2 regions of the Streptomyces sp. NPDC107471 genome follow, and region 1 is predicted to be linked to the other one. Evidence: riboswitches for the same ligand, from Rfam matches in the RefSeq annotation. Region 1 holds a riboswitch; the other holds the start of a gene.
The links. A riboswitch is a leader RNA that binds a small molecule or an ion and turns the genes downstream of it on or off. The one in region 1 is predicted to bind cyclic di-AMP.

Region 1 (5,728 bases):
TCGACGACGTCGCCGGCGGCATCGTCACCAAACTCATCCACCGCCACCCCCACGTCTTCGGCGACGAGAGAGCCGACACCCCCGAAGAGGTCAAGGCCCACTGGCTGCGCACCAAGGCGATAGAGAAACAGCGCACCTCGGTGACCGACGGCATCCCCCTCGGCCAGCCCGGCCTCGCCCTCGCGGCCAAGCTGGCGTCCCGCGTGCGCACCGCGGGCCTGGACGTCCCCCTGCCGAAGACCGAGGGCATCGGCTACGAACTCCTCGCCCTGGCCACCCGCGCCGAGGCGGAGGGCATCGACCCGGAGGCGGCCCTGAGGGCTGCGGCTCGGGCCTATCGGGACGCCGTCCGCCAAGTGGAGAACGGAGGCTGAGCGTCGGCCACGGGAGCGGTCGCGGGTGCGCGGGCGGCGACGGATCGTGAACGCCACCGCGCCCTGATGGAGCGAGCCCGTCCTTCAGGGGGCAGGCCCGCACCTGGGTTCGTCCGCGATGGGGGCGGGTCCGCAGCAAGTCCCTCCCCTCCGGCGCAGCCTCGTCTTCGCCGGGCGTGGAGCCACGGATGGCGACCAGTGGCGAGCCTTGGGCCGCTGACCGTACGTCTTCCAGGACCAGGTTCTGTCCCGGTTCCCCGGCACCCGCTCGGCACTCGGAATCCCCGGAACCGCGGTCGACGCCGCGCCACCTTTCCGCGCACTTGGATCCGGCCCATTGCCACCCGCGCGTCGCGATCTCGCCGGACCCCCTCACCCCATCACCCCCTCACACCCTTGCCCCCGCGCCCCCTGCTCCCCTTGAACTTGAAGCCGCTTTGCCGCCCGCGCGTCGCGCCGTCGGTCGGACCCACTCGGTCCGTTGCCCCCACCGCCACCGCCACCGCCACCGCCACCGCCACCGCCACCGCCCGTTCCCCGTGCGTCCGGATACAGCCGGCCCGCCCGCCCCCACCACCACACCCCACCGCCGGAACTCCAGCACATGGACCGACCCGCCACCCGGAAGGACGTTGGCAGTGCCCGGATACCGTCAGGGAGTGACCGATCAGCCCTCCGCGCCCTCCAGCCCGGCGTCCCCCGCCGCACCCGCCCCAGTTAGCCCCCCCACCCCCACCCTCTTCACCTGGACCTTCGCCACCAACCCCTACCCCGCCTACGCCTGGTTGCGGGAGCACGAGCCCGTGCACAGGACGCGGTTGCCCAGTGGGGTGGAGGCGTGGCTGGTCACCCGTTACGCCGATGCCAAGCAGGCCCTCGCGGACCAGCGGCTGAGCAAGAACCCGGCGCATCACGACGAGCCCGCGCACGCCAAGGGGAAGACCGGTATCCCGGGGGAGCGCAAGGCGGAGTTGATGACGCATCTGCTGAACATCGATCCGCCGGACCACACGAGGCTCCGACGGCTCGTCAGCAAGGCGTTCACGCCGAGGCGGGTCGCCGAGTTCGCGCCCCGGGTGCAGGAGTTGACGGACGGTCTCATCGACGGGTTCGCGGCCGGGGGCAGCGCCGACCTCATTCACGAGTTCGCGTTCCCGCTCCCCATCTACGCGATCTGCGACCTGCTCGGTGTCCCGCGGGAGGATCAGGACGACTTCCGGGACTGGGCGGGCATGATGATCCGGCACGGCGGGGGGCCGCGGGGCGGTGTCGCGCGGTCCGTGAAGAAGATGCGCGGCTATCTCGCCGAGCTCATCCACCGCAAGCGGGAGGCGCTGCCGGACGAGCCCACCGCGGGCGAGGACCTCATCTCCGGGCTCATCCGGGCCTCCGACCACGGCGAGCACCTGACCGAGAACGAGGCCGCGGCCATGGCCTTCATCCTGCTGTTCGCGGGTTTCGAGACCACGGTGAACCTGATCGGCAACGGTGTGTACGCCCTTCTGACCCACCCTGAGCAGCGGCACGAGCTGCAGAGGTCCCTGGCCGGAGGGGAGAGGGGTCTGTTGGAGTCCGGGGTGGAGGAACTCCTGCGGTACGACGGGCCGGTCGAGCTGGCGACCTGGCGGTTCGCCACGCAGCCGCTGCGGATCGGTGGGCAGGACATCGCCGCCGGGGACCCGGTGCTCGTCGTGCTCGCGGCGGCGGACCGGGATCCGGAGCGGTTCGCCGACCCGGATGTGCTCGATCTGTCCCGCCGTGACAATCAGCACCTCGGTTACGGTCACGGCATCCACTACTGCCTCGGTGCCCCGCTCGCCCGGCTGGAGGGCCACACCGCGCTCGCCACCCTTCTCACCCGGCTACCGGACCTTCAACTCGCGGTAGATCCGGCTGATTTGCGGTGGCGTGGGGGACTCATCATGCGTGGACTGCGCACTTTGCCCGTGGAGTTCACGCCCGTCCGGTAATCGGCCGAAGGGTCCGGGGTATCCCGGCGGGAGGCCGCGTAAACATGACACGCCCTCAAGTCTGTGATCTTCACGTGATCTACGCGGCATTAACTTGTGACAAGTGATCGAATCCCTATACGTTCACGGACCAGCGCGGTCCCCGTATCACCCACCGCGCGGGTACTTGCTGTCTCGGGAAAGGTCCCCCCATGCTCTCCGGGAACGGTCGTCACCGTCGCCCCCGTCAGGCTCCGGCTCTCCTCGTGGCGGCCGGTGTGACGGGCTCCGCCATCGCGATCCCACTGCTCGGCGCGACCGGGGCGAGCGCGGCCACGGGCACCACGTGGGACCGGGTCGCGGAGTGCGAGAGCGGCGGCTCCTGGAGCGAGAACGACGGCAACGGCTACTACGGCGGCCTGCAGATGTCCCAGGAGAACTGGGAGAAGTACGGCGGCCTCGAGTACGCCGAGACCGCGGACCTGGCCAGCCGCAACCAGCAGATAGCCGTGGCCGAGAAGCTGCTCGCGGACCAGGGCATCGCCGCCTGGCCGACCTGTGGGCTGCTGGGCGGTCTCAGCAAGGACGCGAGTTCGGCCGATGTCGACACGGGTGTGGGGAGCGGTACGCCCTCGGCGTCGAGTTCGTCCGATTCGTCCGGTTCCGGATCTTCCTCCGGTTCCTCCGGTTCTTCCTCTTCATCCGGTTCCTCCAACTCGTCGGACTCCGAGGAGTCCTCGGGTCTGCTCGACGCGCTGGACGGTTCGTCCGCGACGCCCTCGCCGTCGGCCACCCCCTCCGGCGGTGACAGTTCGGCCAAGCCGGACAAAAAGAACGGTTCGGAGTCCGAGGGTTCCGCCAAGCAGGACGCACAGCCTTCCGACAGCTCGCCCGTGTTGAGCGCAGAAGAGGACGAAGCGGACAAGTCGTGGCAGGAGGGCAGTTCTTCGGCCCTCGTCGACGTCGGCGCCCTGGGTTCCGGCAAGCACCGCGGCGACAGTGTCGTGGAGAACACGACGAAGAGCACGGCCTCCTCCTCGACCGGCCGGCACGCCGCCACCTACACGGTCCAGGAGGGCGACTCCCTCGCCTCCATCGCCGACTCCCTTGGCCTCGACGGCGGATGGCGCGCGCTCTACGCCGAGAACAGGGACCGCATCGGGGCCGACCCGAGCAACATCTCCGCCGGTCAGACGCTCGACACAGGGGCGGAATAGGGTCGAAAAGACCTGAAAAACAACGGGAGTTCACGTCACGCTTCGCGCCGAATGTCCACTTTGGTGAAAGTGTGGGATGAGTCTCAGAAGCCCTGATCGTCTTTGAAATTCCGCCGAGCGCGTGTCTACGGTCGTGACCGCTCGGCAACCCGAGCCCCGTCTGTCGCAACGCCGAATCCTGCCAGCGGCCGTACGGGAACAGTCGTCGCGTCAAGCGCCGTAGGCAGGAGCGGGGGACCCAAGGTAAGCGCCGGACCCAGCAGTTCACGCTGGACCGGCTAGGGGTGAAGCCGTGCAAGGAGCCGCAAGGCGCCGAGCGCGACCGGGCAACTCAACCGGCCCGAACCCGACAGCTCACCTCGCAGGCGTCGGTGAGGGGATCGATCCATGCTGTTTTCCGGCAAGGGCAAGCACCGCCGTCCGTCCAAGGCCACCCGCGTCGCCGCGCTCGCCGGCGTCACCGGTGTCGCCATCGCCGCCCCGCTGATGGCGGCCGGCAGCGCCTCCGCCGCCACCGCCTCCGAGTGGGACGCCGTCGCCCAGTGCGAGTCCGGCGGCAACTGGTCCATCAACACCGGCAACGGCTACTACGGCGGCCTGCAGTTCTCGGCCTCCACCTGGGCCGCGTACGGCGGCACGCAGTACGCCGCGCAGGCCAACCAGGCCAGCAAGGCCCAGCAGATCGCCGTCGCCGAGAAGGTCCTCGCCTCCCAGGGCAAGGGTGCCTGGCCGGTCTGCGGCACGGGCCTGTCCAGCGCCGCCTACAACGGCGGCAGCAGCAGCTCGTCCTCCTCCAGCAGCTCCTCGAACACGAGCAGCCGTTCGACCGAGGAGCAGAGCGCCTCGCGTTCGACCGAGCGTCCGGCCGCCAAGAAGACCGTCACCACGCCGACCGGCAAGAAGGTCAAGAAGGGCGACGGCGAGTACAAGGTCGTCAAGGGTGACACCCTCAGCTCGATCGCCGAGAAGCACAAGGTCAAGGGCGGCTGGCAGAAGCTGTTCAAGCTGAACAAGGACATCATCGACGATGCCGACTTCATCTTTCCGGGCCAGCAGCTCCACCTGAAGTGACACCTGGCTGAACCACAGTGCCCTCACAGGCGTGGTCCTCATACTGAAGACCTCGTGAGGGTCACCCCCCCCGTCCCCACGGGCTCCCCGCTCCGGTGCGTGTTCCCCCGTACGCACCGGGGCGGGGCTTTTTCATGCGCGGGTACCGGCCCGTCTTTGTTCAGTTCGGAAACAATTTACTCTCGGTTCTGTCCATGGGTCGGTCCACACGGTCGCCGATCCCCCCGAGCCGGTTAGGCTCGGTCTCGCAGAACCCACCGCGGTCCCGGCGGACCGTGTCACATCCCAAGAAGGAGATGCTCGTGCCGTCCATCGACGTCGTCGTAGCCCGGGAAATCCTGGACTCCCGAGGCAACCCCACGGTCGAGGTCGAGGTCGGCCTCGACGACGGCAGCACCGGTCGTGCCGCCGTTCCGTCCGGCGCCTCCACGGGCGCCTTCGAGGCCATCGAGCTGCGCGACGGTGACCCGAACCGCTACTACGGCAAGGGTGTCGAGAAGGCCGTCCTGGCCGTCATCGAGCAGATCGGCCCGGAGCTCGTCGGCTACGACGCCACCGAGCAGCGTCTGATCGACCAGGCGATGTTCGACCTGGACGCCACCGACAACAAGGGCTCGCTCGGCGCCAACGCCATCCTCGGCGTCTCCCTCGCCGTCGCCCACGCCGCCTCCGAGGCCAGCGACCTCCCGCTCTTCCGCTACCTGGGCGGCCCGAACGCGCACCTGCTGCCCGTTCCGATGATGAACATCCTGAACGGCGGCTCGCACGCCGACTCCAACGTGGACATCCAGGAGTTCATGATCGCCCCGATCGGCGCGGAGTCCTTCTCCGAGGCGCTGCGCTGGGGCACCGAGGTCTACCACACCCTCAAGAAGGTCCTGAAGAGCAAGGGCCTGTCCACCGGCCTCGGCGACGAGGGCGGCTTCGCCCCGAACCTCGAGTCCAACCGCGCCGCCCTGGACCTCATCCTCGAAGCGATCAAGGAAGCCGGTTACATCCCCGGCGAGCAGGTCGCCCTGGCGCTCGACGTCGCCGCCTCCGAGTTCTACAAGGACGGCAAGTACCAGTTCGAGGGCAAGGACCGCTCCGCCGCCGAGATGACGGAGTACTACGAGGA
Region 2 (5,728 bases), on a different contig from region 1:
TCACGGTGCCGGACAGTTGCTGGACGTCCGACGCGGCGATCTTCTCGATGAGTTCCTGCGCGCTGATCTTCGGCAGGTCGGGGTCGCCGGAGTCGGCGAGCGCCGGGACGAGCCCGATGGTCGCCGCCGCGACCCCCACCACCGTGGCCGGCACGACGTACCGGGCGGCCTTGCGCCGGCGGGCGGAGCGCAGCTCCTCGGCGTCCGCGGCGGTCGCGCTCTCGTCGGATTCGTACGGTGCCATGTGTGCCTTACCTCCGTCGTCGGCGGCGGCTGTCAACTCCCGTGTGTCCACCCCGTAGCCGCCATTCTCACCCGAATCGGTGAGGAGTGGTGTTTTCCGTGGTGTCCATCTGACCAAATCGGCCATGACCACGCGTCAGCCCACGGAGCCAACTCCGTGTACACCTGGGGTATGACACGACATGCGGACGGCCCTTGAGACCCGTAGGGGGCGTCCGTCCGCGGGCTCGGCCGTGGGGCGGTGCGGGGTGGATGGGGGCGGGCGTTTCGCGCAGTTCCCCGCGCCCCTGAATGCCTGCCCGTGCGGGTCCGGTGTGGGGGGGGACGGTCCTCATGGCGCAGGCGACTGCGCCCTCCAGGGGCGCGGGGAACTGCGCGACCAGCCACAACGCGCCCGCACCCGCCAGATCACCTACAGGGCCCCTACAGAAGGCCCCGGCCCAGCACAGCCGCCCGGCCAAGACGGTGACGTACATCACTACCCGGCGCGGTGGACCACCGCGTCGCACAGCTCCATCAGCGCCGCCTTCGCGTCGCACTCCCGCAGCGGGGCCAGGGCCGCGCGCGCGTCCTCCGCGTAGCGCACGGTGTCCCGGCGGGCCTGCTCCAGCGCGGGGTGGGCGCGCAGGGCAGCCAGCGCCCGCGCGTGCCGGGCGTCGTCCGTGAGGTCGGAGTCGAGCAGCTCGCACAGGGCGATGTCGTCGGCCAGGCCGAGCCGGGCGGCGCGCTCCCGCAGCCGCAGGACGGGCATGGTCGGAATGCCCTCGCGCAGGTCCGTGCCCGGGGTCTTGCCGGACTCGTGGGAGTCGGAGGCGATGTCCAGGACGTCGTCGGCGAGCTGGAAGGCGACGCCGAGGCGCTCGCCGTACTGGGTCAGCACGTCCACGACCGTCTCGTCGGCGCCCGACATCATCGCCCCGAAGCGGCACGAGACGGCGACGAGCGAGCCCGTCTTGCCGCCGAGCACGTCCAGGTAGTGCTCGACCGGGTCCCGGCCGTCCTGCGGTCCGGCGGTCTCCAGGATCTGGCCGGTGACCAGGCGCTCGAACGCCTCCGACTGCACCCGGACCGCCTCGGGCCCGAGGTCGGCCAGGATGTGCGAGGCGCGGGCGAACAGGAAGTCGCCGGTCAGCACGGCCACCGAGTTGCCCCAGCGGGTGTTGGCGCTGTCGACGCCCCGCCGGACCTCGGCCTCGTCCATGACGTCGTCGTGGTACAGCGTCGCGAGGTGGGTCAGCTCCACCACCACGGCCGACGGCACCACGCCCGGCGCATAGCGGTCGCCGAACTGGGCGGCGAGCATCACGAGCAGCGGCCGGAAGCGCTTTCCGCCCGCGCGCACCAGGTGCTGGGCGGCCTCCGTGATGAAGGGGACCTCGCTCTTGGTGGCCTCGAGCAGTCCCTCCTCGACAGCCGCCAATCCGGCCTGGACATCGGCTTCCAGAGCCTGGTCCCGCACGCTCAGCCCGAACGGCCCGACGACGGTCACGAGGGGTCTCCTGTCTGCTGGTGTCTACTGGCGGTTACGCGAAATGTCGATAGGTCGCTGCCCTCACTCAAGTCAGCGTATCCGGTCACCTTTGGATCACCGATAGCGCCCGCCCCGTCCATGCCAGGCGGTATCGGATCACGGCCGGTATGTTTTTGATCACCTGAAAAGGATGGATATCTATCGACTTGTAGGGAAGTACCCCCTGTGTCCCGAACCGAAGCCGAGGTCGCCGCCCCGCCCGTGGTCGTCGCGCCCCGGCCGCGCCGCGCCCCGCACCCGGTGCCCTGAGACGGACGGGACCCGCCGATGCGCATCCGTACCTCCTTCCCGTACGAGACGACCCACGACGACGTCCGCATCCCGATGCCGGACGGGACGCTGCTGTACGCGCGCGTGTGGCGGCCGCTCACTCCGGAACCGGTACCCGCGATCCTCGAATACCTGCCGTACCGCCTCACCGACCGGACCGCGCCCCGCGACCGGCAGCGCCATCCCTGGTACGCGGGCCACGGCTACGCCTCCGTGCGCGTGGACATCCGCGGGCACGGCAACAGCGGGGGCGTGCCGGGCGACCCGCACTCGGCGACCGAGATCGCCGACGGGGTCGAGGTGGTCCACTGGCTGGCCGCGCAGCCCTGGTGCGACGGCCGGGTCGGCATGATCGGCATCTCCTGGGGCGGCCACGACGGTCTCCGGATCGCGGCTCTCGCACCCGAACCGCTCAAGGCGGTCGTCACCGTCTGCTCCAGCGCCGACCGCTGTGACAACGACGCGCACTACCTGGGTGGTTCCGTCCTGGCGGTGGACATGCACGCCTGGGCGGCCACGCTGCTCGCCTTCGCCTCCCGTCCCCCGGATCCGCTCCATGTGGGCGACGCCTGGCGGGAGATGTGGCTCGCCCGCCTCGACGGGCTCGCCCCGTTCGTCCACACCTGGCTCGGCCACCAGACCCGCGACGACCACGGGCGGGACGACGGTGGCCGCGAGGACCTCGGCGCGATCGACGCGGCCGTCCTCGCGGTGGGCGGCTGGCACGACCCGTACCGCGACACCGTCCTGCGGCTCGTCGAGCACCTCCCGCCCGACCGCGTCCGCGGGATCGTCGGCCCGTGGTCCCACCAGTACCCGGACCGCGGCCGGCCGCCCGGCCCGGCGATCGGCTTCCTCCAGGAGACCCTGCGCTGGTGGGACCAGCACCTGAAGGGCATCGACACCGGCGTCCTGCGCGAACCCCTCCTGCGGGCCTACGTCAGCGACTCCCACCCCCCGGCCACCGTGTACGACACCCTGCCCGGCCGCTGGGTCGGCGAGCCGGCCTGGCCCTCCCCCACCGTGACGACGGTGGCGTACGGCCTCCAGGGCGCCCCCGTCCTGGTCCGCTCCCCGCAGCACACGGGCGTGGACGCCGGCCGTTTCCTCCCGCGCGGCAACGACGCCGACCTGCCGCCGGACCAGCGGGAGGAGGACGCCCGTTCGGCCTGCTTCGAGTTCGCGGTGGGCGAGGAGACCTGGGTGCTCGGGCGGCCGGGGGTGCGGCTCAGGGTGACCTCGGAGGTGTCGCGCGGGCAGGTCGTCGCCCGGCTCTGCGATGTCGCCCCGGACGGGTCGTCGACGCTCGTCACGCGGGGCGCGCTGAACCTGTCGGCCCGTCAGGGACGGGACCGGGCGGTGCCCTGGGAGCCGGGGGCCACCCAGGAGGTGGCCTTCGAGCTGAGCGGCGCCGGGCACGCCTTCCGGCCCGGCCATCGCATCCGGCTCGCGGTCTCCTCCGCGTACTGGCCGTGGATCTGGCCGCAGCCCGGCTCGCAGGCGGGGTTCACGCTGGAGCCGGCGGGGAGCTTCCTCGAACTGCCGGTACGCGCGCGTGACACGGACGCGGACATCGCCTTCGAGGAGCCGGAGCAGTCCGGGCCGCCCGGGGCCGCCCACGGCGCGGCCGCCGACGGATGGAGCCCCGCCACCCTGGACGAACCCCGCCCCGGCCTGCTGGTCGTCCGTGACGTGGCCAGGGGCGAGTGGCGGCTGGAGGCCGACCCCCGGAACGGCGGCACGCGCGTGTACCCCGACGGCCTGGAGTGCACCGAGGAAACGCTGGAGACGTACACGATCCACGAGCAGGACCCCCTGTCCGCCCGCACCCGCTCGGACTGGTCGATCCGGCTGCACCGCCCCGAGCTCGGCTGGGACACGACCGTGCGGACCCGTTCCGAGATCACCTGTGACGGGACAAACTTCGTCACCTCCGACGAGGTCGTGTGCACCGAGGGCGGCGAGGTGGTCTTCCACCGGACGTGGGAGAAGCACATCCCACGGACGGCCGGTTGAACACGAGTTGAGACTTCTTGACCGTTTTACCCCTCTTGCGCTCGGCTGTGACTTGGCCCACTTGGGCGGCCGGATCGGCGGACATCCGGAATCTTTCGATCCGCCTTTTCCCGTGCGCGAGTTGAAGCTTGGCCAATGCAAAGGATCAAGCGCCGCAAATGCCTCCGACCAAGGTCAATAGGCACCTCATGTGAATTCGCCACTTGTTCCGGACATGTGCTCTCGCATACGTTCCCGGCCTGTCGGGCGGACGCCGAATCCTGCCACCGCCCGTACACCCACCGAGAACCACGGCAGGAGCGGGGGAACCAGGTAAGTCGTCGTAACGGCTGTCTTCGGACATACCGGTACGGCTTGGGGTGAAGTCATGCCTTTCGCAGGCATGGCCGGGCAGCTCCCGCCCGAACCCGACAGCTCACCTCGCAGGCGACGGAGAGGAACTTCGCCATGCCCGCTGCCGCTCAGCACCGCCGTCCCCGCACCAGCCGTCTCGCCCGCAAGCTCGCCGTCGCCGGGACCGGAGTCGCCGTCCTGGCCCTGCCCCTCATCGGCGCGACCAGCGCGTCCGCGGCCACCCCGACCCTGCAGACCGCGACCACGCTCGGCTACCCCAACACCCTCGACGGCTGGATCCGGGCCTCCCTCGCCGTCATGGCGGAGCACGGCATCCCCGGCTCCTACGACGGCATCTACCGCAACGTCATCCGGGAGTCCTCCGGCAACCCCTACGCCATCAACAACTGGGACTCCAACGCAGCCGCCGGCACGCCCTCCAAGGGCCTGCTCCAGGTGATCGACCCGACCTTCACCGCCTACCACGTGGCCAACACCTCGTGGGACCCGTACGACCCGGTCGCGAACATCACCGCGGCCTGCAACTACGCGGCCCAGCGGTACGGCTCCATCGACAACGTGTACGGCGCCTACTAGGAACTACGCCCGCGGGAAGAGTCCTTCGAGGACGACGGCGATGCCGTCGTCCTCGTTCGACAAGGTCACCTCGTCGGCCACGGCCTTGAGTTCGGGGTGGGCGTTGGCCATCGCCACCCCGTGGGCCGCCCAGTCGAACATGGGGATGTCGTTGGGCATGTCCCCGAAGGCGATCGTCACCTCGGGCCCCAGTCCCAGGTGTTCGGCCGCGAGCGCGAGACCCGTCGCCTTCGTGACACCACATGGCTGGAGTTCGACGGTCCCGGGCCCCGACATGGTGACCGTCGCCAGCGAACCCACCACCGAACGCGCCGTGCCCGCCAACTCGTCGTCGGACAGGTAGGGGTGGCGCAGCAGCACCTTGCTGATCGGCTCGCACCACAGGTCGTCGCGCCGGCCGACCCGCACCGCGGGCAGCGTCGGATGGGGCATCAGATAGCCCGGCTCGATGAGCGTGAGCCCGTCGACACCGTCCTGGTCCACGGCCGCGTACACCTGCCCCACCTCCGCCTCGATCTTGCCGAGTGCGGTCTCGGCCAGTTCCCGGTCCAGGGTCACCGACCAGAGCAGACGGTCCGCGCCGGCGTCGTACACCTGCGCGCCCTGTCCGCACACCGCGAGTCCCGTGCTGCCGAGGTCGTCGAGCAGCGGGCGCACTCTGGGCGCCGGCCGTCCGGTCACGACGAGATGCCGGGCCCCACCCGCGGCCACCCGCGCGAGCGCGGCCAACGACCGGTC

Region 2: it holds a riboswitch for cyclic di-AMP, as region 1 does, so the genes downstream of both, ACZ66S_RS08810 (transglycosylase SLT domain-containing protein) here and ACZ66S_RS31490 (transglycosylase family protein) in region 1, are expected to answer to the same signal.

What each region holds. Positions count from the first base shown of each region.
Region 1 covers NZ_JBVJPC010000010.1:258,462-264,189, forward strand. Annotated here, with positions in the region: gene ACZ66S_RS31475 (nucleoside triphosphate pyrophosphohydrolase) at 1-374, shown strand, start outside; gene ACZ66S_RS31480 (cytochrome P450 family protein) at 1,034-2,344, shown strand; gene ACZ66S_RS31485 (transglycosylase family protein) at 2,536-3,540, shown strand; cyclic di-AMP (ydaO/yuaA leader) riboswitch at 3,746-3,923, shown strand; gene ACZ66S_RS31490 (transglycosylase family protein) at 3,928-4,611, shown strand; gene eno (phosphopyruvate hydratase) at 4,908-5,728, shown strand, end outside.
Region 2 covers NZ_JBVJPC010000002.1:847,193-852,920, forward strand. Annotated here, with positions in the region: gene ACZ66S_RS08795 (LolA family protein) at 1-244, opposite strand, end outside; gene ACZ66S_RS08800 (polyprenyl synthetase family protein) at 722-1,732, opposite strand; gene ACZ66S_RS08805 (CocE/NonD family hydrolase) at 2,042-4,060, shown strand; cyclic di-AMP (ydaO/yuaA leader) riboswitch at 4,330-4,504, shown strand; gene ACZ66S_RS08810 (transglycosylase SLT domain-containing protein) at 4,508-4,990, shown strand; gene ACZ66S_RS08815 (HAD family hydrolase) at 4,994-5,728, opposite strand, start outside.